Regions from separate parts of the Stenotrophomonas sp. 220_Sma genome, predicted to be linked through region 1. Evidence: riboswitches for the same ligand, from Rfam matches in the RefSeq annotation. Region 1 holds a riboswitch; the other holds the start of a gene.

What was found. Region 1 has a riboswitch for glycine ahead of gcvP (aminomethyl-transferring glycine dehydrogenase). Riboswitches for the same ligand answer to the same signal wherever they lie in the genome.
Region 2: it holds a riboswitch for glycine, as region 1 does, so the genes downstream of both, ACZLIB_RS20540 (trimeric intracellular cation channel family protein) here and gcvP (aminomethyl-transferring glycine dehydrogenase) in region 1, are expected to answer to the same signal.

What each region holds. Positions count from the first base shown of each region.
Region 1 covers NZ_CM151348.1:3,629,021-3,644,193, reverse strand. Annotated here, with positions in the region: gene ACZLIB_RS17135 (methyl-accepting chemotaxis protein) at 1-197, shown strand, start outside; gene ACZLIB_RS17130 (hypothetical protein) at 255-998, opposite strand; partial or broken gene ACZLIB_RS17125 (hypothetical protein) at 1,050-1,262, opposite strand; gene ACZLIB_RS17120 (AraC family transcriptional regulator) at 1,369-2,091, shown strand; gene ACZLIB_RS17115 (amino acid permease) at 2,174-3,541, shown strand; gene ACZLIB_RS17110 (VOC family protein) at 3,645-4,055, shown strand; gene gcvP (aminomethyl-transferring glycine dehydrogenase) at 4,148-7,015, opposite strand; glycine riboswitch at 7,078-7,180, opposite strand; gene ACZLIB_RS17100 (multidrug effflux MFS transporter) at 7,481-8,707, shown strand; gene ACZLIB_RS17095 (siderophore-interacting protein) at 8,850-9,746, shown strand; gene ACZLIB_RS17090 (hypothetical protein) at 9,830-10,222, shown strand; gene ACZLIB_RS17085 (M2 family metallopeptidase) at 10,693-12,657, opposite strand; gene ACZLIB_RS17080 (phosphoethanolamine transferase) at 13,223-14,872, opposite strand; gene ACZLIB_RS17075 (phosphatase PAP2 family protein) at 14,869-15,173, opposite strand, start outside.
Region 2 covers NZ_CM151348.1:4,400,181-4,415,353, reverse strand. Annotated here, with positions in the region: gene ACZLIB_RS20570 (3-deoxy-7-phosphoheptulonate synthase) at 1-383, shown strand, start outside; gene ACZLIB_RS20565 (hypothetical protein) at 510-665, shown strand; gene ACZLIB_RS20560 (hypothetical protein) at 679-1,527, shown strand; gene ACZLIB_RS20555 (efflux RND transporter permease subunit) at 1,633-4,698, opposite strand; gene ACZLIB_RS20550 (multidrug efflux RND transporter permease subunit) at 4,695-7,772, opposite strand; gene ACZLIB_RS20545 (MdtA/MuxA family multidrug efflux RND transporter periplasmic adaptor subunit) at 7,769-8,935, opposite strand; gene ACZLIB_RS20540 (trimeric intracellular cation channel family protein) at 9,221-9,838, opposite strand; glycine riboswitch at 9,923-10,026, opposite strand; glycine riboswitch at 10,040-10,129, opposite strand; gene ACZLIB_RS20535 (GIY-YIG nuclease family protein) at 10,170-10,436, shown strand; gene ACZLIB_RS20530 (hypothetical protein) at 10,510-10,923, shown strand; gene ACZLIB_RS20525 (nuclear transport factor 2 family protein) at 10,992-11,423, shown strand; gene ACZLIB_RS20520 (NAD(P)/FAD-dependent oxidoreductase) at 11,641-12,921, opposite strand; gene ACZLIB_RS20515 (NYN domain-containing protein) at 13,045-13,824, shown strand; gene ACZLIB_RS20510 (glutathione S-transferase family protein) at 13,969-14,589, shown strand; gene ACZLIB_RS20505 (primosomal protein N') at 14,784-15,173, opposite strand, start outside.

The DNA of each region.
Region 1 (15,173 bases):
CCGGTATCGAGCAGGTCAACCAGGTGGTGGTGCAGATGGACCAGGTGACCCAGCAGAACGCTGCGCTGGTGGAAGAAGCCACCGCCGCCAGCCGCGCACTGGAAGAACAGGCGCATGCACTGACCACGTCGGTGTCGGTGTTCAAGGTGGAAGGCGAAGCGCAAGACAGGTATATGCGGCCTAAGTCCGCCGCGTGATGAATGGTTCGCGCGCTGGAGTACCTCCAGCGCGCATTGGAGTTGTTCATGCCAATGCTAGGTGCCGAAGAACAGCCGGATCGCATTGATGATGGTCGATGAGTGTGAGCCGATGGCCGTGGTTTTCTCCAGGCGTTCTAGCTTGCTCACGGCTTGATGCTCTGGTGCTGAGTTCACATGAATACTGCCGACGTACATCACCGACGCCGAGGCCGGATTGTCTATTGATGCAAGTGTTGTATCGGCGACTTCAGTCTTGGATTCGGGGAAGAAGGGTTCACCGCTGCGACGCAGGAACTGCCGGTCGGGCAGAAGCTCGTCAATCGGCGCATCTGGCGTCAGTGCGAGTAGTCGACGCATTCTGGCAAGTTCGGAATCGATCCGAATGGCAATCGACGCGAACAGGGTGTGCGGAATGTTCTTTTGCCTTACCTCGACTCGCCACGTGTAGATATCCACGGGATTGTCGAATGGATAGAGCTGCTCCAGCCCCAGCGCGCACAATCGTTTCAAGGGCGTTGGGCCCAATGCAATCGAGCACGCATGAACCTCAATTGCGAGCTCGTAGAGCCGGGGAGCCGCGAAATCGTCGTCTTGGTCCTGCTGTCTGCCAGACGGGTAGTGCTTCATCAGTAGATGGAAGTATTCGTTGTGTGCATTCTGGAAAGCGTTGAGCAGCGTTTCTGGATTCATGTAGACCAAGAGTGCGGATGGGGAGGTCCGATCCCGTGCAGTTTCAGGATTTCTGAAGGCTCCAGGAGCGGCGCCTTTGATGATTTGACCTTCCGGCAGGTGGCGCAAGCCTATCGGAGAGTTCGGGCACAAGGGCAAGGGCTGTCATCGTGGGTGTCAGCTGCGGGCGGAAGACTTCCTGGTGGCGAGCTTCTTCGCCACCTTGCGCCCAGTACCACTGCGCTTGCCCCCACCGTCCTGCTTGTTCACGGTCGCCCACGCTATGCGCTCGGCCGTCCCCTCGCTGGCACCGCGCTCGCGCTCGCTCTCTTCGATGTGCTCGGCCTGGCGCTTCTGCTTTTCGGTATAGGCGGACTTGTCACCGCGGGGCATGGCCGGTTCTCCGGTGGGGGCTGGCCCCACGGTGGGCCTGGCGGCGTTAAGCGCAAGTCCCGCAAGGGTGATCGCACCGGCAAGGGGCCTCGGCTATGCTTGTGGCATGCGAGTCGAGCCCGCCGACATCGAAGCCCTGTTCGACGCCATCCCGGATGTGCTGTTCTTCATCAAGGACCTTCAGGGGCGTTACACCCACGTCAACCAGACCATGCTGCGGCGGCTGGGTCTGCGCGCGCGCAAGGACGTGATCGGGCGTACCGCGGCCGAGATCTACCCGACCGGCCTCAGTGCGGACTACGTCGACCAGGACGCCCGCGTGCTGTCCGGTGAGGTGATCGAGAACCTGATGGAGCTGCACCTGTTCGCCAACCGCGAACCGGGCTGGTGCCTGACCTGCAAGCGCCCGCTGGTGGTCGATGGGGCCATCGAGGGCCTGATCGGCATATCCCGCGACCTCGGCCAGAAGGACAGCCTGGGCACCCAATACGAGCAGCTGCGGCTGGCCCTGGCCCACCTCAATGCGCACTACGCCGAGAACGTGCGCATGCAGACCCTGCTGGACATCACCGGCTTCTCGCTGTCGAAGCTGGAGCGCAGCTTCCGCAAGGTGTTCCAGATGACCCCGCAGCAGGTGCTGACCCGGCTGCGGATCCAGATGGCCATGCACCTGCTGCACGGTGACGACAGCATCGCCTGCATCGGCCAGGCCTGCGGTTTCAGCGACCAGAGCGCCTTTACCCGCAAGTTCAAGGCTGAAACCGGTTTCTCGCCGCGCGCCTACCGGGCCCGTATTGGTGGCAACGTCGGCGAGCCGGCGCTGGCCTGAGCCGCCTGCTGCGCTGTGCCTATCCCCGTGGGCACGGGACAGGGTAAGGTGTCGCCCCTGTAGCCCGCCGCCAGCCCCGCCGATGCCCAACTCGATTCCGACCGCTTCGCCGTCCCGCCTCGGACATTCGCTCAAGCCCCGCCAGCTGATCATGATGGGTCTGGGCAGCGCCATCGGCGCCGGCCTGTTCCTCGGCTCGGGCGTGGGTGTACAGGCGGCCGGCCCGGCGGTGCTGGTGTCGTATCTGGTCGCTGGTGCGCTGGTGATCATCGTGATGAACGCACTGGGCGAGATGGCGGCGGCCAAGCCGACCAGTGGCGCGTTCTCGGTCTATGCCGCTGATGCCATGGGAGCCACCGCCGGCGCCACCGTGGGCTGGCTGTGGTGGGTGCAGCTGGTGATCGTGATCGCCGCCGAGGCGGTAGGCGCGGCCGGGCTTCTTGCCACGGTCTGGCCGGCGATACCGGTACCGATGGCGGCGCTGGCCTTCATGCTGTTCTTCACCGCGATCAATCTGCTCGGGGTGAAGAACTTCGGCGAGTTCGAATTCTGGTTCGCCATCCTCAAGGTGGCGGCGATCCTGGCCTTCATCGCCATCGGTGTGGCGCTGCTGATGGGCTGGCTGCCGCAGGTGACCTCGCCGGGCCTGAGCAACTTCACCGAACACGGCGGCTTCGCACCGAAGGGCCTGGCCGGAATCGGTGCGGCGCTGCTGGTTGTCGTTTTTGCCTTTGGCGGGACCGAGATCGTAGCCGTGGCGGCGGCCGAAACCGAAGATCCCGAGCGCAGCATTGCCCGTGCCATCCGCACCGTGGCCTGGCGCATCCTGGTGTTCTACATCGGCTCGCTGAGCGTGATCATCGCCGTGGTGCCGTGGACCAGCGAGGCGCTGAAGTCGCCGTTCGCTGCGGTGCTGGATATCGCCCGTATCCCGGGTGCGGGCACCGCCATCACCCTGATCGCGGTGATTGCGCTGCTGTCGGCGCTCAATGCCAACCTCTACGGTGCCTCGCGCATGATGTATTCGCTGGCGCAGCGTCGTGAAGCGCCAGCGGTGCTGGGCTGGACCGATCCGCGCCAGGTGCCGGTCATCGCCGTGCTGGCCAGCGTGCTGTTCGGTTTCGCCGCCACGGTGATGGAACTGCTGTTCCCGGACCGGGTGCTGCCGGTGCTGCTGAACATCGTCGGTTCCACCTGCCTGCTGGTGTGGACGCTGTCGCTGGTCTCGCAGCTGGTGCTGCGCCGCCGCGCGGATCGCCTGGGTACCCGCCTGCCGTTCCGCATGGCCGGCTTCCCGTGGCTGACCTGCTGCGCGCTGGCGATCCTGGCACTGATCTTCGGCCTGCTGCTGAGCGAGTCGCACACCCGCCTGCAGTTCCTGTCGATGGTGGCACTGACTGCCACGATCGCCGCCAGCAGCGCCATCGCCCGGCGCATGCGCGAGGCGTGACTGAAGCTGCCGGCCAGCGGCCGGCACTACCACGGGGGCTGCACATCCGCCGTGCCATCCTGATCGTGTGGGCCGTCCGCGGCCCGTCGACCAGGAGTACCGCATGCTGCGCAGCCGCCCCTTCCTGATGTTCACCGGCCAGGCCGAAGCGGCCCTGGCCCTGTATGCCGAGGCCTTCGCCGATTTCCGCCTGCTGGCAATGCAGCGCCATCCGGACGGCGCCGGTGCCGGCGTGCCCGGGCAGGTCCGCCAGGCCATCTTCCTGCTCGGTGGAACCCACTACCTGTGCTTCGACAGCCTGGACGTGCATGATTTCACCTTCTCACCGTCGATCTCGCTGTTCGTGGAGTGCTCCGGCGCCGAGCAGTTCGAGCGTGCCGCACGCGTGCTGGGTGAGGGCGGCCATTGGTTGATGCCGGTGGGTGACTACGATTTCAGCAACCGCTACGGCTGGGTGCAGGACCGCTTCGGTGTCTCGTGGCAGTTGAGCCTGGGGCAGATGCCGGATCCGTGATCGGATGTTTGTGGGTGTGGACCTTGGTCCACACGCGCTTATGAAAACGGCCCGCTTGCGCGGGCCGTTCTGTTTACCGATGCAGCGAGGAATCACGCCTCGACTTCATCATCCTTGTAGGCATCGACCGGGATGCAGGCGCACATCACGTTCTTGTCGCCGTACACGTTGTCCACGCGTGCCACCGGCGGCCAGTACTTCTGCAGCTTCAGGCTCGGCAGCGGGAACGCAGCCAGTTCACGCGGGTAGGCGTGGGTCCACTCGCTAGCGGTCACCGCGGTCGCGGTATGCGGCGCGTTCTTCAGCGGGTTGTCCTCGCGGTCCAGGCGGCCGTCTTCGATCGCGGTGATTTCCTCGCGGATCTGGATCATCGCGTCGATGAAGCGATCCAGCTCATGCAGCGACTCGCTCTCGGTCGGCTCCACCATCAGCGTGCCGGCCACCGGGAAGCTCAGGGTCGGGGCGTGGAAGCCGAAGTCGATCAGGCGCTTGGCCACGTCCTCGGCGCCGATGCCGCTGGTCTTCTCCAGCGGGCGCACGTCCAGGATGCACTCGTGTGCCACCAGGCCGTTGCGGCCGGTGTACAGGGTCTTGAAGTGCGGGGCCAGGCGCTTGGCGATGTAGTTGGCGTTGAGCTGCGCGACCTGGGTGGCCTTGCGCAGGCCGTCGCGGCCCATCATCGCGATGTACATCCAGCTGATCGGCAGGATCGAGGCGCTGCCGAAGCTGGCTGCGCTGACCATGCCGACCGGGCCGTTGTCACCCAGCTTGCCCGGCAGGAACGGTGCCAGGTGCTCCTTCACCGCGCACGGGCCGACGCCCGGGCCGCCGCCGCCGTGCGGGATGCAGAAGGTCTTGTGCAGGTTCAGGTGCGAAACGTCCGAACCCCACTTGCCCGGCTTGGCCACGCCCACCAGGGCGTTCATGTTGGCACCGTCGGTGTACACCTGGCCGCCGTGCTGGTGGATGATCTCGCAGATCTCCACCACCTCTTCCTCGAACACGCCGTGCGTGGACGGGTAGGTCATCATGATCGCGGCCAGGCGGTCGCTGTACTTCTCGGCGTTGAGGCGGATGTCCTCGACGTCGACGTTGCCGTTGGCATCGGTCTTGGTCACCACCACCTTCATGCCGCACATCTGTGCCGAAGCCGGGTTGGTGCCGTGTGCCGAATCCGGGATGAGGCAGATGTCGCGGTGGCCTTCGCCGCGCGAGCGGTGGTAGGCGCGGATCGCCAGCAGGCCGGCGTACTCGCCCTGTGCGCCGGAATTCGGCTGCAGGCTGACCGCGTCGTAGCCGGTGCATTCGACCAGCATCGCTTCCAGCGTGTCGATCAGTTCCTTGTAGCCCAGCGCCTGGTCGGCCGGCACCAGCGGGTGGATCTGCGAGAACTCCGGCCAGGTCACCGGGATCATCTCGGCGGTGGCGTTGAGCTTCATGGTGCACGAGCCCAGCGGGATCATCGTGCGGTCCATTGCCAGGTCCTTGTCGGCCAGCGAACGCAGGTAGCGCAGCAGCTCGTGCTCGCTGTGGTGGGTGTTGAACACCGGGTGGGTCAGGAAAGCGGACTGGCGCAGCAGGCCGGCCGGCAACGCGTCGGCGGTGCTGGCATCCAGCGCGTCGACGTCCAGCGTGGCACCGAACACGGCAGCCACGGCCACGATGTCGGCGCGGGTGGTGGTTTCGTCCAGGCTGATGCCGACCGAGTCGCTGTCGATCGCGCGCAGGTTGTAGCCGGCGGCGCGGGCCTTGGCGTGGATCTCATCGGCATGCACGCCGGTGACATGCAGGGTGTCGAAGAAGTCACCACCGACCTGCACGCCGGCGTTGCGCAGCGCGGCGGCCAGGATCGAGGCCAGGCGATGGGTGCGGCGGGCGATGCGGGTCAGGCCGTCCGGGCCGTGGTAAACGGCGTACATCGAGGCCATCACCGCCAGCAGCACCTGTGCGGTGCAGATGTTGGACGTGGCCTTCTCGCGGCGGATGTGCTGCTCGCGGGTCTGCAGGGTCAGGCGGTAGGCCGGGTTGCCCTGCGCGTCGATCGAGACGCCGATCAGGCGGCCCGGCATCGAGCGCTTGTAGGCGTCACGGCAGGCCATGAAGGCGGCGTGCGGGCCACCGAAGCCGAACGGCACGCCGAAACGCTGGCTGTTGCCGACCACGATGTCCGCGCCCCATTCGCCCGGAGCGGCCAGCAGGGTCAGGGCCAGCAGGTCGGTGGCCACGGCCACCAGGCCGCCGCGTGCGTGCACGGCATCGACCAGCGCCTTGTAATCGCCCACCTGGCCGAAGGTATCCGGATACTGCAGCAGCAGGCCGAAGGCTTCCGCTTCCAGCGCTTCGGCCGGAGTGCCGACGCGCAGCACGATGCCCATGGGCTCGGCGCGGGTGCGCAGCAGTTCCAGCGTCTGCGGGTGCACGGCGTCGTGCACGAAGAAGGTGTCCGACTTCGACTTGGCCGAACGCTTGGCCAGGGTCATCGCTTCGGCGGCGGCAGTGGCTTCGTCCAGCAGCGAGGCGTTGGCGATTTCCATGCCGGTGAGGTCGGCGCACAGGGTCTGGAAGTTGATCAGCGCTTCCATGCGGCCCTGCGAGATTTCCGCCTGGTACGGGGTGTAGGCGGTGTACCAGGCCGGGTTTTCCAGGATGTTGCGCAGGATCACGTTCGGCGTGTGGGTACCGTAGTAGCCCTGGCCGATGAAGCTGCGCAGCACGGTGTTCTTGTCGGCGATCGCACGGATCTTCGCCAGTGCCTGCACTTCGGTCATCGATTCCGGCAGTGCCAGCGGCGCCGGCGACTTGATCTTGGCCGGTACGATGGCATCGGTCATGCCATCCAGCGACGCGTGGCCGACGACATCGAGCATCTGCGCGATCTCGGCGTCGTTGGGGCCGATGTGGCGCTCGACGAACGCATTGTGGTGCTCGAGCTCACGCAGGGAAGGGGTGTTCTGGGACATGGCGAAGGATCCGTCAGGAAAGGGCACACGCACGGGCACAAGCCGCCGGTCGGCGGTCTGCGGGGCGCCCCTCTGTCCTTTTGCCTGAGAGTTTGGAAGCGCGGCGAACCGCAGCTTCGTGCCCCTTCGGCGCCGGATCGAACCGGTCTCTCCAGAGTTGTGTTACGGGTGGTATCGGGCCTGAGCGATTACGGGCGTTGCGCCTTCGGCAGCGGTGTTCCGCTTCTCCCACCGTGTTGCCCGCCGATTATAGCCCGTTGCGGGCGCGCCGGCCGCCTCCAGGCATGGCCGCCGCGCCTGAATGGCCGATGGCCCGGCCGTGCGTTTTGTGCACCGCTGCATGGCATCGGGCGCAATCCCCACCTATGATGGGTGGATACCCGAATTAATCTGGCGCCGTCCCTGCTGCAGGGGGACCGGCGCCCGCCGTGCGTGCCGCGCATGGCCCTGCCGGACGCCTTCTCCATGACCGCCGCTGTTGCTCCTTCCACCCGCCGCATGGCCCTGCTGCTTGCCGGCCTGGCCATGTTCGGTCCGTTCTCGATCGACACCATCTTCCCGGCGTTCCCGCAGCTGGCCCAGCGCCTGGCGGTGGACGAAGTGGCGGTGCAGCAGACCATCAGCGTGTACCTGCTGTTCTACGGCCTGATGAGCCTGGCGCACGGCCCGCTGTCCGATGCCTGGGGCCGCAAGTGGGTGATCCTCGGTGGCCTGGTGGTGTTCGTCGGCGCCTCGGTCGGCTGCGCGCTGTCCACCGACCTCACCACGCTGCTGGCGTTCCGCGCGCTGCAGGGCCTGTCGGCAGGTGTCGGCATGATCGTCGGCCGAGCGGTGATCCGCGACCTGTACCACGGCCACGACGCGCAGCGACTGATGAGCCAGGTGTCGATGCTGTTCGGCATCGCCCCGGCCATCGCACCGATCATCGGCGGCTGGATCCTGCTCAGCGGCGCCGGCTGGCCACTGATCTTCTGGTTCCTGGTGGTGTTCGGGCTGGTCCTGCTGGCGGCCACTGCGCGCTACCTGCCGGAGACCCATCCGGTTGAAGCGCGCGTGCCGTTGTCGCCGCGCACGTTGATGCGTGATTACCTGCGCATCGGCTTCAACCCGCGCTTCCTGCGCCTGGCGCTGGCCGGCAGCATCGGCTTCGGTGGCATCTTCCTGTACATCTCCTCGGCGCCGGTGTTCGTGATGCAGCACCTGCATCTGGGCGAGGGCGGCTTCGCCTGGCTGTTCATCCCCACCATCGGCGGCATGACCACCGGCTCGTTCCTGTCTGGGCGCATGGCCGGGCACACCACGCCTACCCGCCAGGTCGCCATCGGTTTCGGCCTGTGCGCGCTGTCGGTGCTGTTGAACGTCGGCTACGTGGCGCTGGCCCCGCAGTTCGTGCTGCCGTGGGCGGTGCTGCCGATCTTCCTGGGCGGCATGGGCATGGCGCTGATCTTCCCGATCCTGGCGCTGGCGGTGCTGGACATGTACCCGCACCAGCGCGGCCTGGCCTCGTCGCTGCAGGCCTTCGTGCAGCTGATGATCAGCACCGTGGTGGCCGGCGTGGTGTCGCCGCTGCTCAGCGCCAGCCCGCTGCACCTGGCCTTGGGCCAGGCCGCGTTCTTCGGCGCCGGCTTCGTGTTCTGGTACTGGGAACACCAGCGCGAGCGCGCGGCGCAGGCAGCCTGCACGGGCCATTGAGCAGCGCGCAGGGGTAGGGCGGACGGGGATGCCGGCACATCCTTGCAGCCGCGGACAACCGGACTAGGCTGGGCATTCCAGCCAGCCGGTGCGTGGATGCACGACAGCCAGCCAATCCGATGTCGTTGCATGAGGTTCCCCCATGGCTGCGCAGCAGACCTACCGCCTGTTCGAGGTGGCGCTGAAGGAGCGCCGCGTTCTCTCCCCTTCCCTGGACCGCATGGTGTTCACCGGTGCCGACGTGGCGCGGATGAAGACCGAAGGCCCGGACCAGCGGATCAAGGTGTTCTTCCCCTTGCCCGGCCAGGAGGTGCCACAGGTCCCCAGCGGCGAGGACTGGTACCCGCGCTACCGGGCGCTGCCGGACGATCAGCGCCCGCCGATGCGCACCTACACGATCCGCCAGCTACGCGCCGAGCAGGGCGAGGTCGACGTCGATTTCGTCATCCACGGCGTGACCGGGCCCGCTTCACGCTGGGCCATGCATGCAAGGCCGGGAGACCGCGTGGTGCTGCTGGCCCCGGACGCCGACTGCGCCGAGAGCAGCGAAGGCTGGGAGTGGAAACCGCCGGTAGGGATTGGCCAGGTACTGCTGGTGGCTGACGAGACCGCCTTGCCGGCAGTGGCCGGCATCCTCGAGGAACTGGCAACCATGGCGGATCCGCCGCGCACGCTGGCCCTGCTGGAAGTGGCCCAGGCCGGCGACGCGGTACCGCTGAAGGCGCCGGCCACGGCCGAGCTGGTCTGGCTGCCGCGCGGGCAGGCGGACTATGGGCAGCCCCTGCTGCAGGCGGTCCAGGAACGGCTGTCAGCGACCTCGAGCGTGGCTGCTGGCGATGCGCTGGAGGAGATCGACGTCGATACGCAGATCCTCTGGGAGCAGGCCGATGCCAGCGTGGCCGGGCCGCTGTATGCCTGGGTGGCCGGCGAGGCGGGTGCGGTGATGGCGATCCGCCGCCATCTGGTGCGTGACTGCGGGCTGGACCGTCGCGCGATCACCTTCATGGGCTACTGGCGGCACGGCAAGGTGCTGGACTGACCGTACTGGATCGAGCACGCGTGAAGCAGCGCTGCGGGCGGGGTGCGCTATCCTTGCGCCCCCCTTCGCAGCGGTACCGCACCATGTCCACCAGCTCCAAGACCCGCCGCGACCAGCGCCGTCGCCAGGAAAAGCAGGCCGCCAACAAGGCCGCCGCGCAGGCATCGCCGGTGGAACCGCATGCCGAGCTGCGCGATGCGCAGCGCACCCTGCTGGCCGGTGTCGTGCGCCGTGACGGCGAATGGGTGCTGGGCATGGACGGCCGCATCGCTGGCCACAGCGAGAGTGCTGCGCAGGTGCTGGCGCTGATCATGCAGGCCGGTGAACTGCACGAGCGCAACGGCACGCCGGTGCGCCTGATGTACTCCGATGCGCTGCGCGATGCCGCGCAGGCCGAAGCGAAGGAGAAGGGCCAGACCTTCGAGGAATTCAAGGCCGAGCTGGCCGCAGCGATGGCCGCGAAGAAGAACAGCTGACAGGCATTTCGGTAGAGCCGGCCGCTGGCCGGCTGCCGGTTGGGTCTTCATCGCGGAGTTGCCGGCCAGCGGCCGGCACTACCGGAAAGGGGCGGATCCTCGCGGACCCGCCCCTTTTCTCAATTCGCCGCCGGGGCCGCGTTGGCCTGCCAGCCGCACATCTGGCCTTCGTTTGATTGCTGTTTCGGTAGAGCCGGCCGCTGGCCGGCTGCCAGACAGATGTCCACCGTGCAGTTGCCGGCCAGCGGCCGGCACTACCGGAAAGGGGCGGGTCCTCGCGGACCCGCCCTTTTCTCAATTCGCCGCCGGGGCCGCGTTGGCCTGCCAGCCACACATCTGGCCTTCGTTTGATTGCTGTTTCGGTAGAGCCGGCCGCTGGCCGGCTGCCAGACAGATGTCCACCGTGCAGTTGCCGGCCAGCGGCCGGCACTACCGGAAAGGGGCGGATCCTCGCGGACCCGCCCCTTTTCTCATTTCGCCGCCGGGGCCGCGTTGGCCTGCCAGCCGCACATCTGGCCTTCGTTCTGCTGCTTCAGCCACTCGTTGACCGGGGTGAAGTACTCGATCATCGGGCCGGCATCGAGCTTGTCGGTGCCGGTCAGTTCCTTCAGTGTGGCCTGCCACGGCTGGCTGGCACCCTTGCTCAGCATCGCCCAGTACTTCTGGCCGGCTTCCTTGTTGCCGTAGAAGGTGCACTCATGCAGCGGGCCCTTGTAGCCGGACGCGTCGCACAGGCCCTTGTAGAACTGGAACTGCAGGATGCGCGCCAGGAAGTAGCGGGTGTACGGGGTGTTGCCCGGCACGTGGTACTTCGCGCCCGGATCGAAGAACTCTTCGCCACGGGTGCTGGCCGGCGCCACGCCCTGGTACTTGGCCTTCAGGTCCCACCACGCCTTGTTGTAGTTGTCGGCGGTGATCGAACCATCGAACACGCCCCAGCGCCAGCGGTCGATCATCAGCCCGAACGGCAGGAACGACACGCCCGACAGCGCCATGCGCATCTGGTTGTTGATGACCGCTTCGCGGCTTTCGGTCGGCGCATCAACCAGGCCGATCGAGCTGAGGTACTTGGGCGTCATCGCCAGCACGATGGTGTCGCCGATCGCTTCATGGAAGCCATCGTTGGCACCGCCCTGGAACAGCGGCGGCAGCGGGTTGTAGGCCAGGTCGTAATAGATGTGGCCCAGCTCGTGGTAGATGGTGGTGAAGTTCTCTTCGTTCGGCTTGATGCACATCTTGGTGCGCACGTCGCCTTCCATGTTCATGTCCCAGGCGCTGGCGTGGCAGACCACGTCGCGATCGTCGGGCTTGATGAACTGGGTCTTTTCCCAGTACGACTGCGGCAGCGACGGCATGCCCAGCGACACGTAGAAGTCCTGGGCGCGCTCGGTCATCTGCTTGGCGGTACGCAGTTCGGCCTCGCGCTGTGCCTTGTACTGCGCCGCTACGTTGGCATCCTTGCCGGCCTTGGCCAGCGCCGCGCTCAGGTTGGTCTGGTACTGCTTTTCAAGCGCTGCAGTGATGTCCAGGCTGCCGGCACCCGGATACGGCTCCAGCTGGTCCCACAGATTCGACCAGTCCTGCTGCCACATGTTGCCCAGCAGGTGCGCGGCGATCAGGCCGTTGCCTACTTCGGCCTTGTCCTTGCCGTAGGTCTTGTCCAGCTTGCCGCGTGCGTAGCAGTGCAGCTGCTCGTACATCGGCTTGACCTGTTCCCACAGGCGATCGGTTTCCGGGCCGATCTGTTCCGGCGGCATGTCATAGCCGCTGCGCCACATCTGGCCGGCATCGGTGAAGCCCATGCCCTTGGCGCCTTCGTTCACCAGGCCGACGAACTTCTGGTAGTCGCCGCGCATGCTCTTGGTGGTGCTGTGCCAGCCCTGCCAGGCATCGAGCTGCTTGTCGTAGTCGCGGCTGCGCGCGAGCACCTGCTCCAGCTCGCCCAGCTGGCGGCAGGAGTTGGGATCGTTGGCATCGGTGCAGTACTTGCCGGCACCGTAGCTGCCTTCCATGCGGGTGGCGATCTGGGTCAGCTCGGCCAGCTTGGCAGGGTCACGCGGTGCCGGCATCGAGGACATCAGCTTCAGCAGGTGGATCGCGCGCTTGCTGTCCTCGCTCATCGGCTTGCCGTCGAACCTGGCGGCCTGTTCGATCCAGCTGTTGAGCTGGGTCAGCGAGCGCTCGTTGGCCTTGGCCGCGATGCGCTCCGAATCACTGTTGATGTAGGTGGAGGACAGCCACTGCGCCGAGGTCATCTCCGGGTAGGCGGCCTTGAATTCGGCATTGATGCGGGCCACGAACTGGTCGGCGGTTTCGCCGGCCGGGGCGCTGCTGCTGGCGGTATCGGTGCCTGGCGCAGCTTCCTTCTTGCAGGCGGCCAGGGCCAGCGTGGCGGCGGCGACAGCCGAGGCCAGCAGGAGATGACGGTGTTTCACGGGCGGTCCTTGGGTGGTGAACGACGGCCGAAGGCTAGTGGGCAGTCGCCGCCACTGCAAGTGGCGGAAGTCGGTTGGGTTCGGCAGGGCTGCGCCCTGCACCCGCCGAAGCAACGGCAAAGGCCGAAGCAACAGCAGAAGCGGGCGATCCGTGGTTTGGCGGGGCGGTGTGGACTTGCAGGACACGCCGTAAACCCGTCCATGGGGGCTCGATGGCGCCATCCATGGCGCCAACGGTCCTGCAAGCCCACACCGCCCCACCTCTGACAGTTCCCCGCGATCTGGTAGATCCACGCCATGCGTGGATGGAATCTGTCAGATATTCGAAATTGATCGATTGAGATTCAACAGGTCGCAGGAAACTGTCAAAGGCGGGGTGGGTCCGGTGGCGGGGGTGTCAGCCGCATGGATGCGGCTGCCAAGCCTCCAGGGACGGATTCACGGCGTCCCCCGCCACCGGACCCACCCCGCCATCCCACGGAATGCACGCTGTTGCTGTTGCTTCGGCCGTTGCGGTTGCGGTTGCCTCTGCAGGTGCAGGGCTGCAAGCCCTGCCGAACAACCCTCAACCCTCGCAGTTGGCGAATACGTCGCGGTCGCGCTCGTACAGCGAGGTCTTCACCTGCATCAGGCCCAGCACCGACGGGAACAGGTTGTCATGGTCGGTGTAGGCCGCCGAACGCTTGCGCACGCACTGCAGGTCCAGCCCGCGGCTGCTGGCGAAGCCCTGCGAGAACCACATCGTCATCGGCACCCGGGTCTGCTCGGCCGGGGCGATGGCGTAGGGCACGCCATGCAGGAATAGGCCCTTCTCGCCCAGCGACTCGCCGTGGTCGGACAGGTAGATCATCGCCGTGTCGTAGTCCTGCATGCCCTGCAGCGTACCGATGGTCTTGGTCAGGAAGTGATCGGTGTACAGCACGGCGTTGTCGTAACTGTTGGTGATCTCTTCGCGCGAGCAGCGGCCGATGTCGCGGGTATCGCAGGTGGGGGTGAAGCGGCGGAACGCGGGCGGGTAGCGCTCGAAGTAGGCCGGGCCGTGGTTGCCCAGCTGATGCAGCACCACCACCCGGTCGCCCGGCTTTGCACGCACCTGGGTGGCCAGGTCCTGCAGCAGGATTTCGTCCATGCAGCGGCCGTCAGCGCACAGGCCCGGGGTGGTCGCATCGGACAATGACTGGAAGTCCAGGCCTTCGCACACGCCCTTGCAGCCAGACTGGTTGTCACGCCACAGCGGCGCGATGCCGGCGCGGTTCAATACGTGCAGCAGCGACTGGTGCGCGCGGATCTTCTTCTCGTCGTAGTCATGGCGGCCCCATGGCGAGAACAGGCACGGCAGTGAAACCTCGGTGCTGGTACCGCACGAATGCATATCCGGGAAATTGACCACACTGGCCTGGGCCAGTTCCGGGGTGGTGTTGCGGCCACCGTTGAGGCCCCAGTTCTGCGCGCGCACGGTCTCGCCCATGACGATCACCAGCAGGCGCGGCTTGCTGGCCGGCGCGCGCGGGGTGGCCTTGGCATCGGTGCCGATCGGCAGTTTCGGCGCGCGCTGCACCGGATTGTCGCCACGCAGTGCACGCGGCATGCCCAGCAGTACGTTGGCCGGCGTCGCGAGGTAACGCACTTCGCGCTGGTTGCGCATCAGTGCGGAGACGTCCTGGAACGAGATCAACGCGCCGCCGACGGCAGTCACCGCCGCCACCACCAGGAAGCCGAGGCGCCACAGCAGGCTGCGGCCCCAGCTGCGACGGCGCAGCTGCACGCGCCACAGCACGATCATCGGCAGCACCGCCAGCAGCAGTACCGGCCACAGCAGTGACACGGTCATCAGCTCGCGGCTTTCCTTGGGGTCGGTCGCCAGCACGTTGCGCAGCATGTCCGCATCCAGGTAGATGTGGTAGCGGCTCATGTAGTGCGCAGCGAAGGCGGTTACCAGCAACAGCAGGCTGATCACCACCTTGGCGTTCCAGCGCCAGACCAGGATGCCCAGCAGCACGCCGTGCGCACCCAGCAGCAACAGCAGCAGCGACAGCGCGTAGCGCAGGCTGCCCGGATGGCTGGCCATCGCGCTGTGCCAGAACAGGCCATTGCCTGCCACCGCGAAGAACAGGCTGGTCAGTGCGATCAGTGCTTCGGTGGACAGCTGCGGCCGCCAGCGGCGAAGGTTCGCCAACGCGGGAAGGCGGGCGGGGCGTTGGACCGATGCACTCATGCGTTTGCCTCCTGGCGGTGGGGACGGTCCAGCTGACGGCGGGCCAGGACGCGCTTGACGATCAGATACAGGCCCAGCGAAAGCAGCCAGCAGATCAACGCAGTAGCAACGTCATGCGAAAGGAAATGCGCGCCCCGCAGCTGCTGGCTCACGCCGAATACCAGGCCGGTGCCAAGGCCGATCCACAACCCGGCCCAGCGCCATGAAGGGCGCCACAGCAAGGCGAAAAAGTACAGGGACAACCATGCATAACCTGCGCTGGCGTGGCCGGCCGGGAAGCAGGCCTGCGCGGCCATGCCTG
Region 2 (15,173 bases), 770 kb from region 1:
TGATCCTGCGCGGCGGCAAGCAGCCGAACTACGACGCAGGCAGTGTTGCCGAGGCCTGCCAGGTGCTGGCCAAGGCCAAGTTGCCGACGCGTCTGATGATCGACGCCAGCCATGCCAACAGCCTGAAGAACCCGGAGAACCAGCCGAAGGTGATCGAGGACATCGCCGTTCAGCTGGAAGACGGCGAACAGCGCATCGTTGGCGTGATGATCGAGAGCCATCTGGTCGGTGGCCGCCAGGAACTGGTGGAAGGCCAGCCGCTGATCTACGGGCAGAGCATCACCGATGGCTGCATCGACTGGGACACCACCGTGACGGTGCTGGAGCGACTGGCTGCGGCCGTGCGCGCCCGTCGCGACGTGAAGGTGTCCGAAGCAGCTTGATGGAAGCCGCCTGAGTGCGGCACGTGTGTGGATGGCGGCCAGCGCCTGCGGGGGTGCGGCCGCGATCAGGGCCGGTCGGAGTTGGAGACCGGCCCATCTGCACCGGCGATGCGCCTGGCGCTGCGCATGAGCGACAGCGCCAGGTACATCGCCGGGGTGGTGATGCGGCTCTCCGGTAGATCCACGCCATGCGTGGATATCGGCGAGCCAGACGACAGGATTTCGGAAGAGTTGTATGGAGTCCTCCTGCAACTTCGGCCGAGGATGGGGTTCCTCGCCTGACTGGACCCCGCCGATGCATGTTTTCCCGGATGACAACTTTCTGGATTCCGCTTGTCGGTCGATCTCTGGTGAAGCTGCCAAGGCGCTCGTGAGCTTGAAAGGCGGGCGAATCGCAGAAGATGCCGTATCTGTCATCGAAGACTGGTTTGAGCCGTCCCTCAAGAAAGCGCGCCTGCTGGCGGATCTTGATGAAAGAATCAGGATCCACAGCAGCGAAGGGGACCAGGGGCTGCTGCGGCCCGCGCTGAAGGCCCGGGCGGTGATCGCGGCATCTCCCGAGCCCGCGCCCGATGACTACGAGCCTTCATTCAAAGTAGTGCCTGCGACGACGCTAGGTGGCGACTGGAGATCCAACTGCGAGACCGACTGCGTGATTGTCGATGGTGACCTGATCGTAGACGGCACGCTGATACTGAACGACTTGAGCGAGACGCTCTGCGTGATCGTACTGGGGAGCCTCAGGGCCCGGAATCTCGACTGTGGTGGTTGGGTGTTCGTGCGTGATGAGCTCGAAGGCGATCATCTGTACGCGTGCTCACTCAATGATGGGATTCTGTCCGTAGGTGGCAACATGACTGTTCAGACCTTCCTCGAGACCGGCACCTACACACAGGTGGCGGGGCGCCTGACTGCGAGCTGCGTCGGCAGCACTCACAACTGCATTGAAGTGGAAGGTGAAGTGAACTGCCCGGGCTTCGAAAGGCGATCTGATAGCGACTACCTCTGCGAATGGATCGATCCTGCGTTGCTGGAAGTCGACGATTCCGACGGCGATTTGGGGGGCGAACCCGAGCTGTATCCTTCAGTTGATTATCCAGAGCGGATACGCGCAGGGGGCAGCCCTATGAAGTCCAAGCTCTAGAACCACGCTATGCGTGGATATCGATCTTCTGTGGAGTCGAGCATGGCTCGACGCTACATGGCCTTCTTCGCGCGCAACCTCGCCAACGCCAGATACATCGCCGGGCTACATGGCCTTCTTCGCGCGCAACCTCGCCAACGCCAGATACATCGCCGGGGTCGTGTACAGCGTCAGCCACTGGCTGACCAGCAAGCCGCCGACAATCGCAATGCCCAGCGGTTGCCGCAGCTCCCAGCCTTCGCCATTGGCCAGCATCAGCGGCAGCGTGCCCAGCAGCGCTGCCAGCGAGGTCATCAGGATCGGCCGCAGGCGCAACCGTGCGGCTTCCATCACTGAATCCTGCGCGCTCAGCCCGCGCCGCTCGCCGGCCAGTGCGAAATCCACCAGCAGGATGGTGTTCTTCATCACCACGCCCACCAGCAGGAACAGGCCGAGCAGGGCGATCAGGTTCAGTTCGTTGCCGAACAGCCACAGCGCCAGCAGCGCGCCGACACCGGCCGAAGGCAGGGTGGACAGGATCACCAGCGGCTGCAGGAAGCTCTCGTAGAGGATGCCCAGCACCAGGTAGACCGCCAGTGTGGCGCCCAGCACCAGCCATAGCTGGCGCGCGCGCAGCTGATCCAGGCCGCCGGCTTCGCCGGACAGTTTTCCCTGGACCGAACGTGGCAGCATCAGTTTCGACATCGCACCATCGATCGCCTGTGTGGCCTGTTCCAATCCTACGCCCGGTGCCAGCGCGAACTCGATCCAGATCGAGGCGAACTGCTCGCTGTGGTACACCCGGTCCGGTGCCATGCCATAGCGCCAGCTGGCGATGCTCGACAGCGGAATGCGCTGGCCGTTGCCATCGATCACCTGCAGGCGTGACAGCGTGCCCGGGTCCTGGGTGTGCTTCGGGTCCAGCTCCATCACCACGCGGTACTGGTTGAGGCTGTCGTACAGCGTGGCGACCTGGCGCTGGCTGAAGGAGTTGTTGAGCATGTTGGCGACGGTGCGCAGGTCCACGCCGTGGCGCGCGGCTGCTTCGCGGTCGATATCCAGCACGACCTGGCGCATGCCCGCTTCACCCTGTGCTTCCACGTCCACCAGTTCGGGCAGGCCACGCAGGGCGGCAGCCACCTTCGGTGCCCATTCGCGCAGGGGCGCTGTATCGGCTGAAAGCAGCTGGAACTCGTACTTGCCGCTGCTGCCGGCGCCCTCCAGGCGGATGTCCTGGTCCACCCACAGATAGAGATTGCCGCCGGGCAGCTTGGGCAGCCGCGCGCGCAGGCGGTCGATCACCTGCTGGCTGGACACCTTGCGCTCGGCCAGCGGCTTCATCTTGATCATGATGAAGGCGTTGTTGACCCCGTTGCTGCCACCGATGTAGCCGATGATGTCCTCGATGGCCGGATCGGACAGCAACAGCTTCCTGTACGCATCGATCTTCGGTTGCATGGCCTGGAAGGACAGGCCGTCATCGCCGCGCGCGAAGCCGCGCAGCTGCGCGGTGTCCTGCTTGGGAACGATGCCCTTGGGCACCTGCTGGAACAGCCACGTGTTGAGCGCGATGACTGCAACGAAAGCCAGCAACGGCCAGCGCAGCCGGCGCAGGCTGGCCTGTAGCGTGCGCAGGTAGGCGCCGCGCACGCGCTCGAACAGTGCATTGCTGCCGCGCTGCCAGCGCGAGGGTTGCTGCGCGGCATCCACGAACAATCGTGCACACAGCATCGGCACCAGGCTCAGCGCGACCAGCACGGAGACCGTCATGGCCGCCACCAGGGTCAACGAGAATTCGCGGAACAGGCGTTCGACGAAGTCGTCCAGGAACAGGATGGAGACGAACACCACGGCCAGTGCAACGTTCATCGACAGCAGCGTGGCACCGACTTCCGATGCACCCCGTACTGCCGCCTGCCAGCGGTCGGCGCCCAGTTCGCGATGGCGGGCGATGTTCTCCAGCACCACGATGGCATCGTCCACCACCAGCACGGCGGCGACGATCAGCGCCATCAATGAAAGTGTATTGAGCGAGAAGCCCATCAGCGCGATCAGCGCCAGCGTGCCGAACAGCACCACCGGAATGGCCACGCTGGGCACCAACGCTGCACGCCAGTGGCCGAGGAAGCCGAGCACCACCAGCACCACCAGCACGATCGCCAGCACCAGCGTGAGCTCTGCTTCGTGCAGGGTGGCGCGGATCACCGGCGAGCGGTCCATCACCAGCCGCATGTCCACGCTGGAGGGCAACAGCGCATGCAGTTGCGGTAGCTGCGCCTGGATGGCATCAACGGTGGCGATGATGTTGGCGCCGGGTTGGCGGCTGACGATCAGCAGCACGGCGGGGCGTTCGTTGTGGAAGCCGCTGGCGTAACGGTCTTCCACGCCATCGGCAACGGCGGCGACATCGCCCAGCCGCAGCGTGCGGTCGTCGCTGACCTTCAATGCCAGTTCGCGGTACTGCGCGGCCTGGCGCAGCTGCAGCGGCGCTTCCAGCTGCCACTGCTGGCGGTCATCGCCCACGGCACCCAGCGGGCGCATGGCGTTGGCGCGGCCGATGGCCTGGGCCACGTCCTCCAGCGCCAGGCCTGCATGGTTCAGTGCATTCGGGTCCAGCGATACACGCACGGCGGGCAAGGCGCTGCCGCCCACCTGCACTTCGCCCACGCCCGGTACCTGCGACAGCTTCTGCGCCAGCACGGTGGAGGCCAGGTCATACAGCTGGCCTGGCGAACGCGTGTCCGAGGTCAGTGCCAGCGCCAGGATCGGTGCCTGTGAGGGATTGACCTTGCGGTACTGCGGCATGCCGGGCATGCCACTGGGCAACTGCCCGCGTGCAAGATTGATGGCGGCCTGCACTTCACGCGCTGCCTCATCGATGTCGCGGCCGAGTACGAACTTCAGTTCGATCTGGGTCTGGCCCTGGGTGCTGGCCGAGTCGATGCGTGAGATGCCGGGCAGGCTGCCCAGTGCGCGCTCCAGCGGCGTGGCGACGGTGGCTGCCATCGACTCGGGCGAGGCGCCGGGCAGGCTGGCACTGACTTCAATGGCCGGGTAATCGACCTGTGGCAGCGGCGCCACCGGCAACAGGCGCAATGCCAGCAGGCCGGCCAGCACCAGCGCCACCGCCAGCAGGATCGTCGCTACCGGGCGCTGCACGCAGGCCTGCGCCAGGCGCGCGCTGGGGGTCACGCGCGCGCCTCGTCAACGGCCACCGGGGACGTCGCACGGCCACGCTGCAGGCGATCAAAGGCCAGGTAGATCACCGGCGTGGTGAACAGGGTCAGTACCTGGCTGACCAGCAGCCCCCCCACCATCACCCAGCCCAGTGGCTGCCGCAGCTCTGCGCCGGAACCACTGGCCAGCATCAGCGGGATTGCGCCGAACAGCGCGGCCAGCGTGGTCATCAGGATCGGCCGGAAGCGCAGCAGCGCGGCCTGATGGATCGCCTCGCGCGGTGACATGCCGCGTGTGCGCTGCGCGTCCAGCGCGAAGTCGATCATCATGATCGCGTTCTTCTTCACCAGGCCGATCAGCAGCACGATGCCGATCACCGCGATCAGGTCCAGGCTGCGTCCGCTTACCCACAGTACCGCCAACGCACCGACGGTGGCCGAGGGCAGGGTGGAGAGGATGGTGATGGGGTGGATGAAGCTCTCGTAGAGCACGCCCAGCACGATGTACATCACCACCACCGCGGCCAGGATCAGCCACAGTGTGGACGACAGCGAGCTGCTGAAGGCCGCTGCGGCACCCTGCAGGCGAAGTTCGATGCTCTGCGGCAGGTTCACCTGTGCGCGCGCGGCGTGCACAGCCTCCACCGCTTCGCCCAGTGATGCGCCCGGGGCAAGGTTGAACGACAGCGTGGCCGCCGGGAACTGGCCGACATGGTTGCGCAGCAGAGCGGTCGGGCCCAGATCCACGCGTGCCACCGCACCCAGCGGCACGGTCTGCCCACTGCTGCTGCGCACACGCAGGCCCGTGATCGCCTCCGGCCCGGGCTGTCGTGAAGGATCGGCCTCCAGCACCACCCGGTACTGGCTGGCCTGGGTGAAGATGGTCGAAATCTGGCGCTGCCCATAGGCGTCGTACAGCGCATCGGCTACTGCTTCCACGCTCACGCCCAGGCGCGCCGCCGCATCGCGGTCGATCGCCACGCGCGCCTGCCGGCCCTGCATCTGCAGATCGCTGGCGACATCGCGCAGTGCAGGTTGCTGGCGTAGCGCCTGCAGCAGCTTCGGGGTCCAGCGTTCCAGTGTTTCAAGATCCGGCGTGGTCAGGGTGAACTGGTACTGGGTGCGGCTGATGCGGTCTTCGATGCCCAGCTCCTGTACCGGCTGCAGGTACAGGGTGATGCCGGGGATCTTCGACACGCGCTGTTGCAGGCGCGCCATCACCACGGCGGCGCCATCGCGGTCGCCGTGCGGTTTCAGCTCGATCAGCAGGCGGCCGGTATTGAGCGTGGCATTGTTGCCGTCCACGCCGATGTAGGACGAGACGCTGGCCACCGCCTCGTCGGCTTCGATGGCCGCCGCCAGCGCCTGCTGGCGCTCGCGCATGGCCTGGAACGAGATCGCCTGCGGCGCTTCGCTGATGCCCTGCACCAGGCCGGCATCCTGCACCGGGAAGAAACCCTTGGGCACGGCGAAGTACAGCGCCACGGTCAGTGCGAGGGTGGCAACGGTGGCCAGCAACATCAGCGGCTGGCGCTGCAGCACCCAGCGCAGCTGGCGGTCGTAGAGGCTGATGACGCGGTCGAAGACATCGGGCGCATGTGCAGTCTTCGCGTGCGGCTTCAGGAACCGTGCGCACAGCATCGGCGTCAGCGTCAGCGAGACCACCAGCGAAATGCCGATGGCTACAGCCAGTGTCACTGCGAACTCATGGAACAGTGCACCCACCAGGTCGGCCATGAACAGCAGCGGGATCAGCACCGCGATCAGCGAAACAGTCAGCGACACCAGGGTGAAGCCGATCTCGGCTGCGCCTTTCAGCGCTGCATCGCGGGGGCTTTCGCCTTCCTCCAGATGGCGGGCGATGTTCTCCAGCATCACGATGGCATCGTCCACCACGAAGCCGGTGGCGATGGTCAGCGCCATCAGGGTGAGGTTGTTGAGCGAATAGCCGGCCAGCAGCATCACCGCGAAGGTGCCGATGAGCGACAGCGGCACCGCGACGCTGGGAATGAGCGTGGCCGGCAGATTGCGCAGGAACACCCAGGTGACCAGCACCACCAGGCCGATGGCCAGTACCAGTTCTTTCTGCACGCCGCGCACCGACGCGCGGATCGATTCGGTGCGGTCGCTCAGTACATTCATCTGCACGCCGGCGGGCAGCGTGGCCTGCAGCTGCGGCAGCAGCGTACGCACCTGCTCGACCACGGCGATCACGTTGGCGCCGGGCTGGCGCTGGATGTTCACCAGCACTGCCGGCGTGGTACCGCTCCAGGCGGCCAGCTGCCGGTTCTCGGCGCCATCGGTAATGGTGGCTACATCGCCCAGCCGCAGCGGCGCGCCGTCGCGCCAGGCCAGTATCAGGGCACGGTACTCATCCACGCTGCGCATCTGATCGTTGGCATCGAGCATCACCGCGCGGATCGGGCCATCGAAACTGCCCTTGGGCAGGTTGACGTTGGCGGCGGCGATGGCGGTGCGGATGTGGTCCATGCCCAGGTTGTTGGCGGCCAGCGCCGCTGGATTGACCTGGATGCGCACCGCCGGGCGCTGGCCACCGGCCAGGCTGACCAGGCCGACGCCGGGCAACTGCGCCAGGCGCTGGGCGATGCGCGTATCCACCAGATCGTGCACCTGCGGCAGCGACAGGCCTTGCGAGGTCACCGCCAAGGTCAGGATGGGGGTGTCGGCCGGGTTGACCTTGCGGTACACCGGCGGCACAGGCAGGTCCCCGGGCAGGAAGCTGCCCGCCGCGTTGATGGCGGCCTGCACGTCCTGCTCGGCCACACCCAGCGACACCTCCAGCCCGAACTGCAGGGTAATGACCGAGGCGCCACCGGAACTGGTCGACGACAGTTGTTTCAGGCCGGGAATCTGCCCGAGTTGGCGCTCCAGCGGTGCGGTGATGGTGCGTGTGGTCAGTTCGGGGCTGGCCCCCGGATACAGCGTGGTGATCTGGATGATCGGGTAATCGACCTGCGGCAGCGCGGCCACCGGCAGCAGGCGATAGGCCAGCACGCCGGACAGCAGCAGCGCCACCATCAGGAGAGTCGTTGCGACCGGGCGCAGGATGAACGGGCGCGAGAGGTTCATGCGCCGGCCTTGGTCGCGGCCTCCTCGGTGATGATCTCCACCGCCGTGCCGTCTTCCAGCCCGTCGATGCCTTCAATCACCACCTTGTCCCCTGCGGCCAGCCCGGAGCGCACGGCCACGCGTCCATCATCGGCTGGACCGAGCACCACGGTGCGGCGTTGTGCCTTGCTGTCCTTGTCGACGATATGCACGTAGTTGCCCTGGCTGCCGAACTGCACGGCGGCATCGGGAATCAGCAGCGCGGGCTGCTCGCCCAGCTGCAGGCGGACGTTGACGAACTGGTTGGGGAACAGCGCCAGATCGTGGTTGTCGAAGTGCGCACGCAGTTTCAACGTGCCGGTGGTGGTATCGATGCGGTTGTCGACGCTGGACAGCGAGCCGCGGGCCAGCTGCCGGCGTTCTTCGCGGTCCCAGGTTTCCACCGCCAGTGCCGGTTGCGCCTGCACGGCATCGAGCAGCGCAGGCAGCTCGGGTTCGGGCACGGTGAACAGCACGCTGATCGGCGCGGTCTGCGCCAGCGTCACCAGGCCTTCGGCATCGCTGGCGCGCACCAGGTTGCCCACGTCCAACCGGCGCAGCCCGACGCGGCCACTGACCGGCGCGGTGATGCGGGTGTACTGCAGCTGCAGGCGCGCTTCATCAACAGACGCCTGATCGCTGAGGCGGCGGCCCTGCAGCTGGCGCACCTTGCTCTGCTGGTCGCTCAGTTCCTGCCCGGACACGTAGTTCTGCTTCTGCAGTTCGCGGTAGCGCTGCAGCTGGCGCTCGGCGTTTTCCAGCTCGGCCAGATTCTGCTGCTGGGTACCCTGAGCCTGTGCCAGCTTCACTTCATACGGGCGCGGGTCGATCTGCGCCAGCAGATCGCCGGCCTTCACCTGCTGGCCTTCCTGGAAATGCAGCCGCAGCAGTTCGCCATCCACGCGGCTGCGTACCACCACGCTGTGCAGCGGGGTGACCGTACCGACCGCCTTCAGGCGCAGCACCAGCGGCTCGGCGCTGGCGCGTGCCACGCGTACCGGCACCGTCTTGCCCGGCGCATCGTCGCTGCTGCCGGCGCCGTTCCGGGGCCACAGCCACCACGCCAGAACGGCGACGAGGGCGATGGCCAGCACCGCCCACAACAGGCGGGCACGACGGAAGCGGGAATTTTCGGCGACAGACATGGGGCATCCTGCGCCCTGCGCGCGCAGGGACATGCGGGCCCGTCGGCGCGTTCACGGCACCACGGGCAGCGGGGAGGGAGTTGTCTGGCGGGGCCGCGGGCGCGGCGTGGCTGGATGCCGTCGCGGCAGCGACGGGGTGACAATGGTAGCCAATCACCCCGGTCAATGCCGCATGACCATGGTCATGCAACGCATTCGGTAGTGCCGGCCGCTGGCCGGCAACCTGCCGGAATCTGCGGGCGCGTGCCGTGTTGCCGGCCAGCGGCCGGCACTACCGTCAAACAATCAATGCACTTCGTCGTGATAGACGAACTTCGGCATTTCCCAGCGGTAGTGGATCGCCAGCAGGCGCAGCGCGAAGCCGCCGCCGAGGCAGCACAGGATCGCGGTGGCGTCGGCCACGCCCCAGTGCAGCAGCAACAGGTAGGCCGCGCCGGTCAGCAGCGCGATGATCGCGTACAGCTCCTTCTGGAAGATCAGCGGCACCTCGTTGCAGAGAATGTCGCGCAGCACGCCGCCGAAGGCGCCGGTCAGCATGCCGGCGATCAGCACGATCGGCATGGCATGGCCGGCCTCGCGCGCGATCGAGCAGCCGATCAGGGTGAAGGCGATCAGGCCCAGGCCATCGAGCACCAGGAAGGTGCGGCGGAAGTGGTGCATCCAGCGCGCCACCCAGGTGGCGATCAGCGCCGCGCACACGGTGAAGCCCAGGTACTCGGGATGCTTCACCCAGCCCAGCGGGTAGTGGCCGAGCAGGATGTCGCGCAGCGAACCGCCCCCGAGGGCGGTGACGCAGGCGATCATGACCACCCCGAACAGGTCCATGCGGCGACGGCCGGCGGACAGCGCGCCGGTCATGGCTTCGGCGGAAATGGCGATCAGGTAGATGATGGACAGCAGCATGGGACAGGCTCCGGGCGCGGTGGGGCCGGCCATGCGCGACTACCGCCACTGCCTGCGCAATGACGGGATGACGATGACCGGTGCCGCTCCCGCTGTCCTTTTGCCTGAGAGTTCAGCGGCGTTGGCCGCGTGCCCCTTCGGCGGATCGTCCCGGGCGTGCCCGGTGACCTCTCTCCAGCTCGGCGAGTCGAATGCATGGTTGGTGGGATTCCAGCCCACCGGCCTGAGCGATCATGGGAGCCTGCGCCTTCGGCGGGCGCCAGCGCGGCGCCTCTCTCCTGCATTCGGGCGCCAGTATATCCGCTGCAGTGCAGCACGGCATAATCCGGGCATGGCCCCGTCCCTCCGCCCGTGGTTCCTGTACCTGCTCGAATGCCGCGATGGCAGCTACTACGCCGGCATCAGCACCGATGTGGAGGCGCGTTTCGCCGCCCACCAGGCCGGCAAGGGCGCGCGCTACACCCGGGCACGGCCGCCACTGCGCGTGCTGGCCGTGCGCGAGTACCCGGACCGGGCCGCCGCCTCGCGGGCCGAGTGGCAGCTCAAGCAGCAGCCGCGCGAACGCAAGCTGGCCTGGCTGCAGGCCCCGGTCCTGTAGATCCACGCCATGCGTGGATGGTGTGCTGGGCCATGCCATCATCGCCACATCCATCGACACAGGAAGCGGTCCGATGAAATCCTGCTGGATGCTGATGTTGACGTTCTGTATCCCCCTGTCGGCCTGCGCCCAGACTCCGCCACCGCTGCAGCACGGGCAGATCGGCAGCGCCGCCGAACTGGCCGCACAGCGCGGCCCGGACACGCCCGAGCCCATCCACCTGCGCCGCGACCAGGTGCCGCCCGATCTGGTCGACCTGATCCCGCTGGCCGAAAAATGGGGCATCGGCGATGACCTGCTGCGCGATGAGATGCAGGAACATGCCACCGACGCGGAAAAGCGCGCGATAGCTGATGCGCTGAAGCATCGGCATGCGCGCATCTCCGCCTGGCTCGACAGTTTCCCGCAGGGCCAGCCGATGACCGACGAAGCGGCCGCGTTCCTGTACATGCAGCTGAGCGTCGACGAAATGGGCCTGATGCAGTAGATCCACGCCATGCGTGGATGCGGCTTGCCCATGCGATGATCGCCCCGCGCCCAGAGCCGGAGACCCGGATGTCCACGATTGCCCTGCTGTTCGCTCTTTCCGCAGCAACGAGCCCTGCCGCCGACCCGGCCACCATCGCGGCCATCGAAGCCACCTGCCACGATTACGTCGACGGCCAGCTGGAGGCCGACCCGCAGCGCGTCGCCCGCTCCCTGCACCCGGACCTGGCCAAGCGCGCGGTGCTCGGCGAGACACCCGACGAGCGACTGGGCCTGCGCCGCATGTCGAAGGAAGAGCTGGTCTCACTGACGAAGCAGGGCGCGTTGAAGACCCCGAAGGATCAATGGAACCGCCGCTGCACGGTGCTGGACGTGACCGGCAACGCGGCCTCGGTGCGGCTGGAAACCCCGTGGTTCGTCGACTACTTCCACATGGGCCGCTTCGACCAGCGCTGGGTCATCGTCAACGCGCTGTGGTACCCGAAACCAAAGGCGCAGTGAGCGATGGGCGCCGCAGGTAGAGCTTGGCTTTCAATTGCCGGTACTGCGAGAAAGGAAGACCTCTGCCGGGTTTGGTCGAAACGGCGAGTGCCCGGCGGCCTGATGAGGCAGTAGAGCCACGCCATGCGTGGCTGAGCTCCATGCGGCCTGCACAGACATTCATCCACGCATGGCGTGGATCTACTCCCAGGCAGAGAACCCGTGTCCGTCTTCGGCCCTAGCGCCCTGGTCGCCGGTCTTCCTGGTCATCACCGAAGATGATGCGCGCGCTGCGCTGGTAGCTCCAGTACGCCACGGCCCAGTTCAGCAGCACCACGATGCGGTTGCGGAAGCCGATCAGGAAGAACACGTGTGCGGCCAGCCAGAACCACCAGGCGAGGACGCCCGAGAGTTGCAGCCTGCCCAGGTGCACGATCGCGGCCATGCGGCCGATGGTGGCCAGGTTGCCGAAGTCGGCGTACTTGAAGGGACCTGGTGCCGGCTTGTCGTCCAGGCGCGCGCGGATCACTTCGGCCACGTACTTGCCCATCTGCTTGGCGGCGGGCGCGACGCCGGGCACCGGCTTGCCATTGGCTTGATTCAGTGCGGCCAGATCGCCGGCCACGAACAGCTCGGGGTGGTCGGGCAGGGTCAGGTCCGGCTGCACCTGCACGCGGCCGGCGCGATCCAGCGGCACATCCAGGGTGCGCGCCAGCGGTGAAGCGGCCACACCGGCGGCCCACACCACAGTGCGGGCCGGCACGAACTGATCACCGAGCTTGAAGCCCTGGCTGTCGATGTCGCTCACCGGGGTGCCGGTCAGCACTTCCACGCCCAGCTTTTCCAGCTGACGGCGCGCCTTCAGCGAAAGCACTTCCGGGAACGAAGACAACACGCGTGGGCCGGCCTCGACCAGCCGCACCTTGGCGCTGGCAGGATCGATGTGGCGGAACTCGTTGCGCAGCGTATGCCGCGCGATTTCTGCCAGGGTGCCGGCCAGCTCAACACCGGTAGGTCCACCGCCGACCACGGCGAAGCTCAGCCACGCCGCCTTCTTCGCGGGGTCCGGTTCGGCCTCGGCGCGCTCGAACGCCAGCAGCAGCTTGCGGCGCAGTGCGATGGCATCGTCCAGCGTCTTCAGCCCGGGCGCATCATCGGCCCATTGGTCGTTGCCGAAGTAGGCGTGGGTGGCGCCGGTAGCCAGCAGCAGGCTGTCGTAGTCCAGCGTGCTGCCATCGGCCATGCGGATCTGCCGGGCCTGCTTGTCGATGGTCACCACTTCGCCCAGGCGGACTTCCACATTGCGCTGGTGGCCGAGGATGTGGCGCAGCGGCGCGGCGATGTCCGGCGCGGACAGGCCGGCGGTGGCCACCTGGTACAGCAGTGGCTGGAACAGATGGTGGTTGCGGCGGTCGACCAGGGTGATGCGTATGCGCTCGCGGGCCAGGGCACGGGTGGCCCAGAGACCGGCAAAACCGCCGCCGACAACAACCAGGTGGGGAACGCGCTCGCGACTCATCGACTCACTCCAGTGGGGGCATTGGGGGAAGCGCCTGGCATCTTCGCACGATGGCGCCCTGTCACGTCAGCGCCCGCATGGATCGGCGATACTCGGGTTCAGGCAACCGCCCGTGAGGAGCCCATGAGCGAACCGGAAAAGCGCATCGCCCTGTTGATCGACGCCGACAACGCGCCGGCCTCGAAGATCGACGAGGTCCTGGCCGAAGTCGCCCGCTACGGCGTGGCCAACGTGCGCCGCGCCTATGGCAACTGGAAGAGCCCGCGGTTGAAGGGTTGGGAGGCCGTGCTGCACGAATATGCGATCCGCCCGATCCAGCAGTTCGCCTACAGCAAGGGCAAGAATGCCTCGGACATGGCGATGGTGATCGATGCCATGGACCTGCTGTACGCGCGCAATCTCGATGGCTTCGCCATCGTGTCCAGCGATGCCGATTTCACCCCGATGGTGATGCGCCTGCTGACCGATGGCGTGAAGGTGTATGGCTTCGGCGAGAAGAAAACCCCGGAGCCGTTCGTCAACGCGTGCTCGAAGTTCACCTATCTGGAAGCGCTGGGCCAGACCCATGCCAGCGTGCCGGATACCGAACAGGCGTCCAGCGAACAGGCATCGAACGAGCCTGTTGCCAACGACGATGCCCGGCCACGCAAGAGCGGTGCGGAAATGCGCAGCGATACGCGGCTGGTGAAGATGCTGCGCCGTGCGGTGTCCTCGGCCGAGGGCGAGGATGGCTGGTCGCACCTTGGCCCGGTCGGCAGCCAGATCGGCAACCAGGCCTCGTTCGACCCGCGCAACTACGGTTACGGCAAGCTCAGTGACCTGCTGGCAGCGATCGGGCTGTTCGAGCTGAAGAAGGACGGCAAGTCCTCCTACGTGCGCGCGCTGCCGAAGAAAAACCGGTAGTGCCGGCCGCTGGCCGGAAAGGAACCGGTAGTGCCGGCCGCTGGCCGGCAGCGCGCAGATGCCCGATTCCACATCCGCCACCCACACACCCACTCCGATCAGGCGTATCGTTGCCGCTCGCATTGCCAGCAAGGAAAAACCCGCATGTTGAAGATCTGGGGCCGCCGCAATTCCAGCAACGTCCGCAAGGTGCTGTGGTGCGCCGAGGAGATCGGCCTGCCGTATGAATCCATCGAAGTCGGTGGCAGCCACGGCGGCACGCAGACGCCGGAGTACCTGGCGATGAATCCCAACAGCCTGGTGCCGGTGATCGAAGACCATGGCCTGCCGCTGTGGGAATCGAATGCCATCGTGCGCTATCTGAGTGCGCGCTACGCGCTGGGCACGCTGTACGCCGAAGACCCGATGGAACGCGCCCAGGCCGAGAAGTGGATGGACTGGAGCACCTCGCGCATGGCGCCGCTGTACACCGACCTGATCTGGGGCATCATGCGCACCGCCCCAGCTGACCGCGACGAAGCGCGCATCAATGCCGCCATCGTGCGTGCCGGTGACTACCTGGCGATGGCCGATGCCACGTTGGCCAGACAGCCGTGGCTGTCGGGCGAGACGTTCGCGATGGGTGACATCCCGCTGGGCTCGCTGATCTATGCCTGGTTCGAACTGCCCATCCAGCGCCCGGACCTGCCGCACCTGGCCGACTGGTACGCCCGCCTGCGCGAACGCCCGGCCTACCAGCGCGGCGTGATGTCGCCGCTGACCTGAGGGGTAGCGCCGGGCCATGCCCGGCGAGCGTGGTATGCGGAGGACCGCCGGGCATGGCCCGGCGCTAGCGTTCGTCTGCCTCAATACAGATCCGTCGGGTCCATACGGACCGACGGTAGAGTCGAGCTTGCTTGACTGTTTCTGGCGCACGGCAGTCGAGCAAGCTCGACGCTACGCAGCATTGGGCAGCGCCCTCAATACAGATCCGTCGGATCCACATCCAGGGACCAGCGCACCTTGCGTGCCTCCGGCAGCGCATACAGCTGCGGCACCAGTTGGGCCAGCACGCCATGCAGCGGTGGCCGCTGAAGCGCGGACAGCAACAGCTGCGTGCGCTGGTAACCGGCACGCCGCGGCATCGGCGCCGGCATGGGCCCATAGGCCTCGACCACGTTCTGTTCGCCCAGCAACTGCCGCGCCGCCAGCAGGAACGCATTGGCATGCTCGACCTGCTGTGCCTCGGCGCGCATCAGTGCCAGATGCGCGAACGGCGGGAATCCGGCGGCCTGGCGCTGGTTCAACTCGGCCTGCGCGAACGGGTGGTAGCCACCGCTCACCAGGGTTTCCAGCAGCGGATGCCCGGG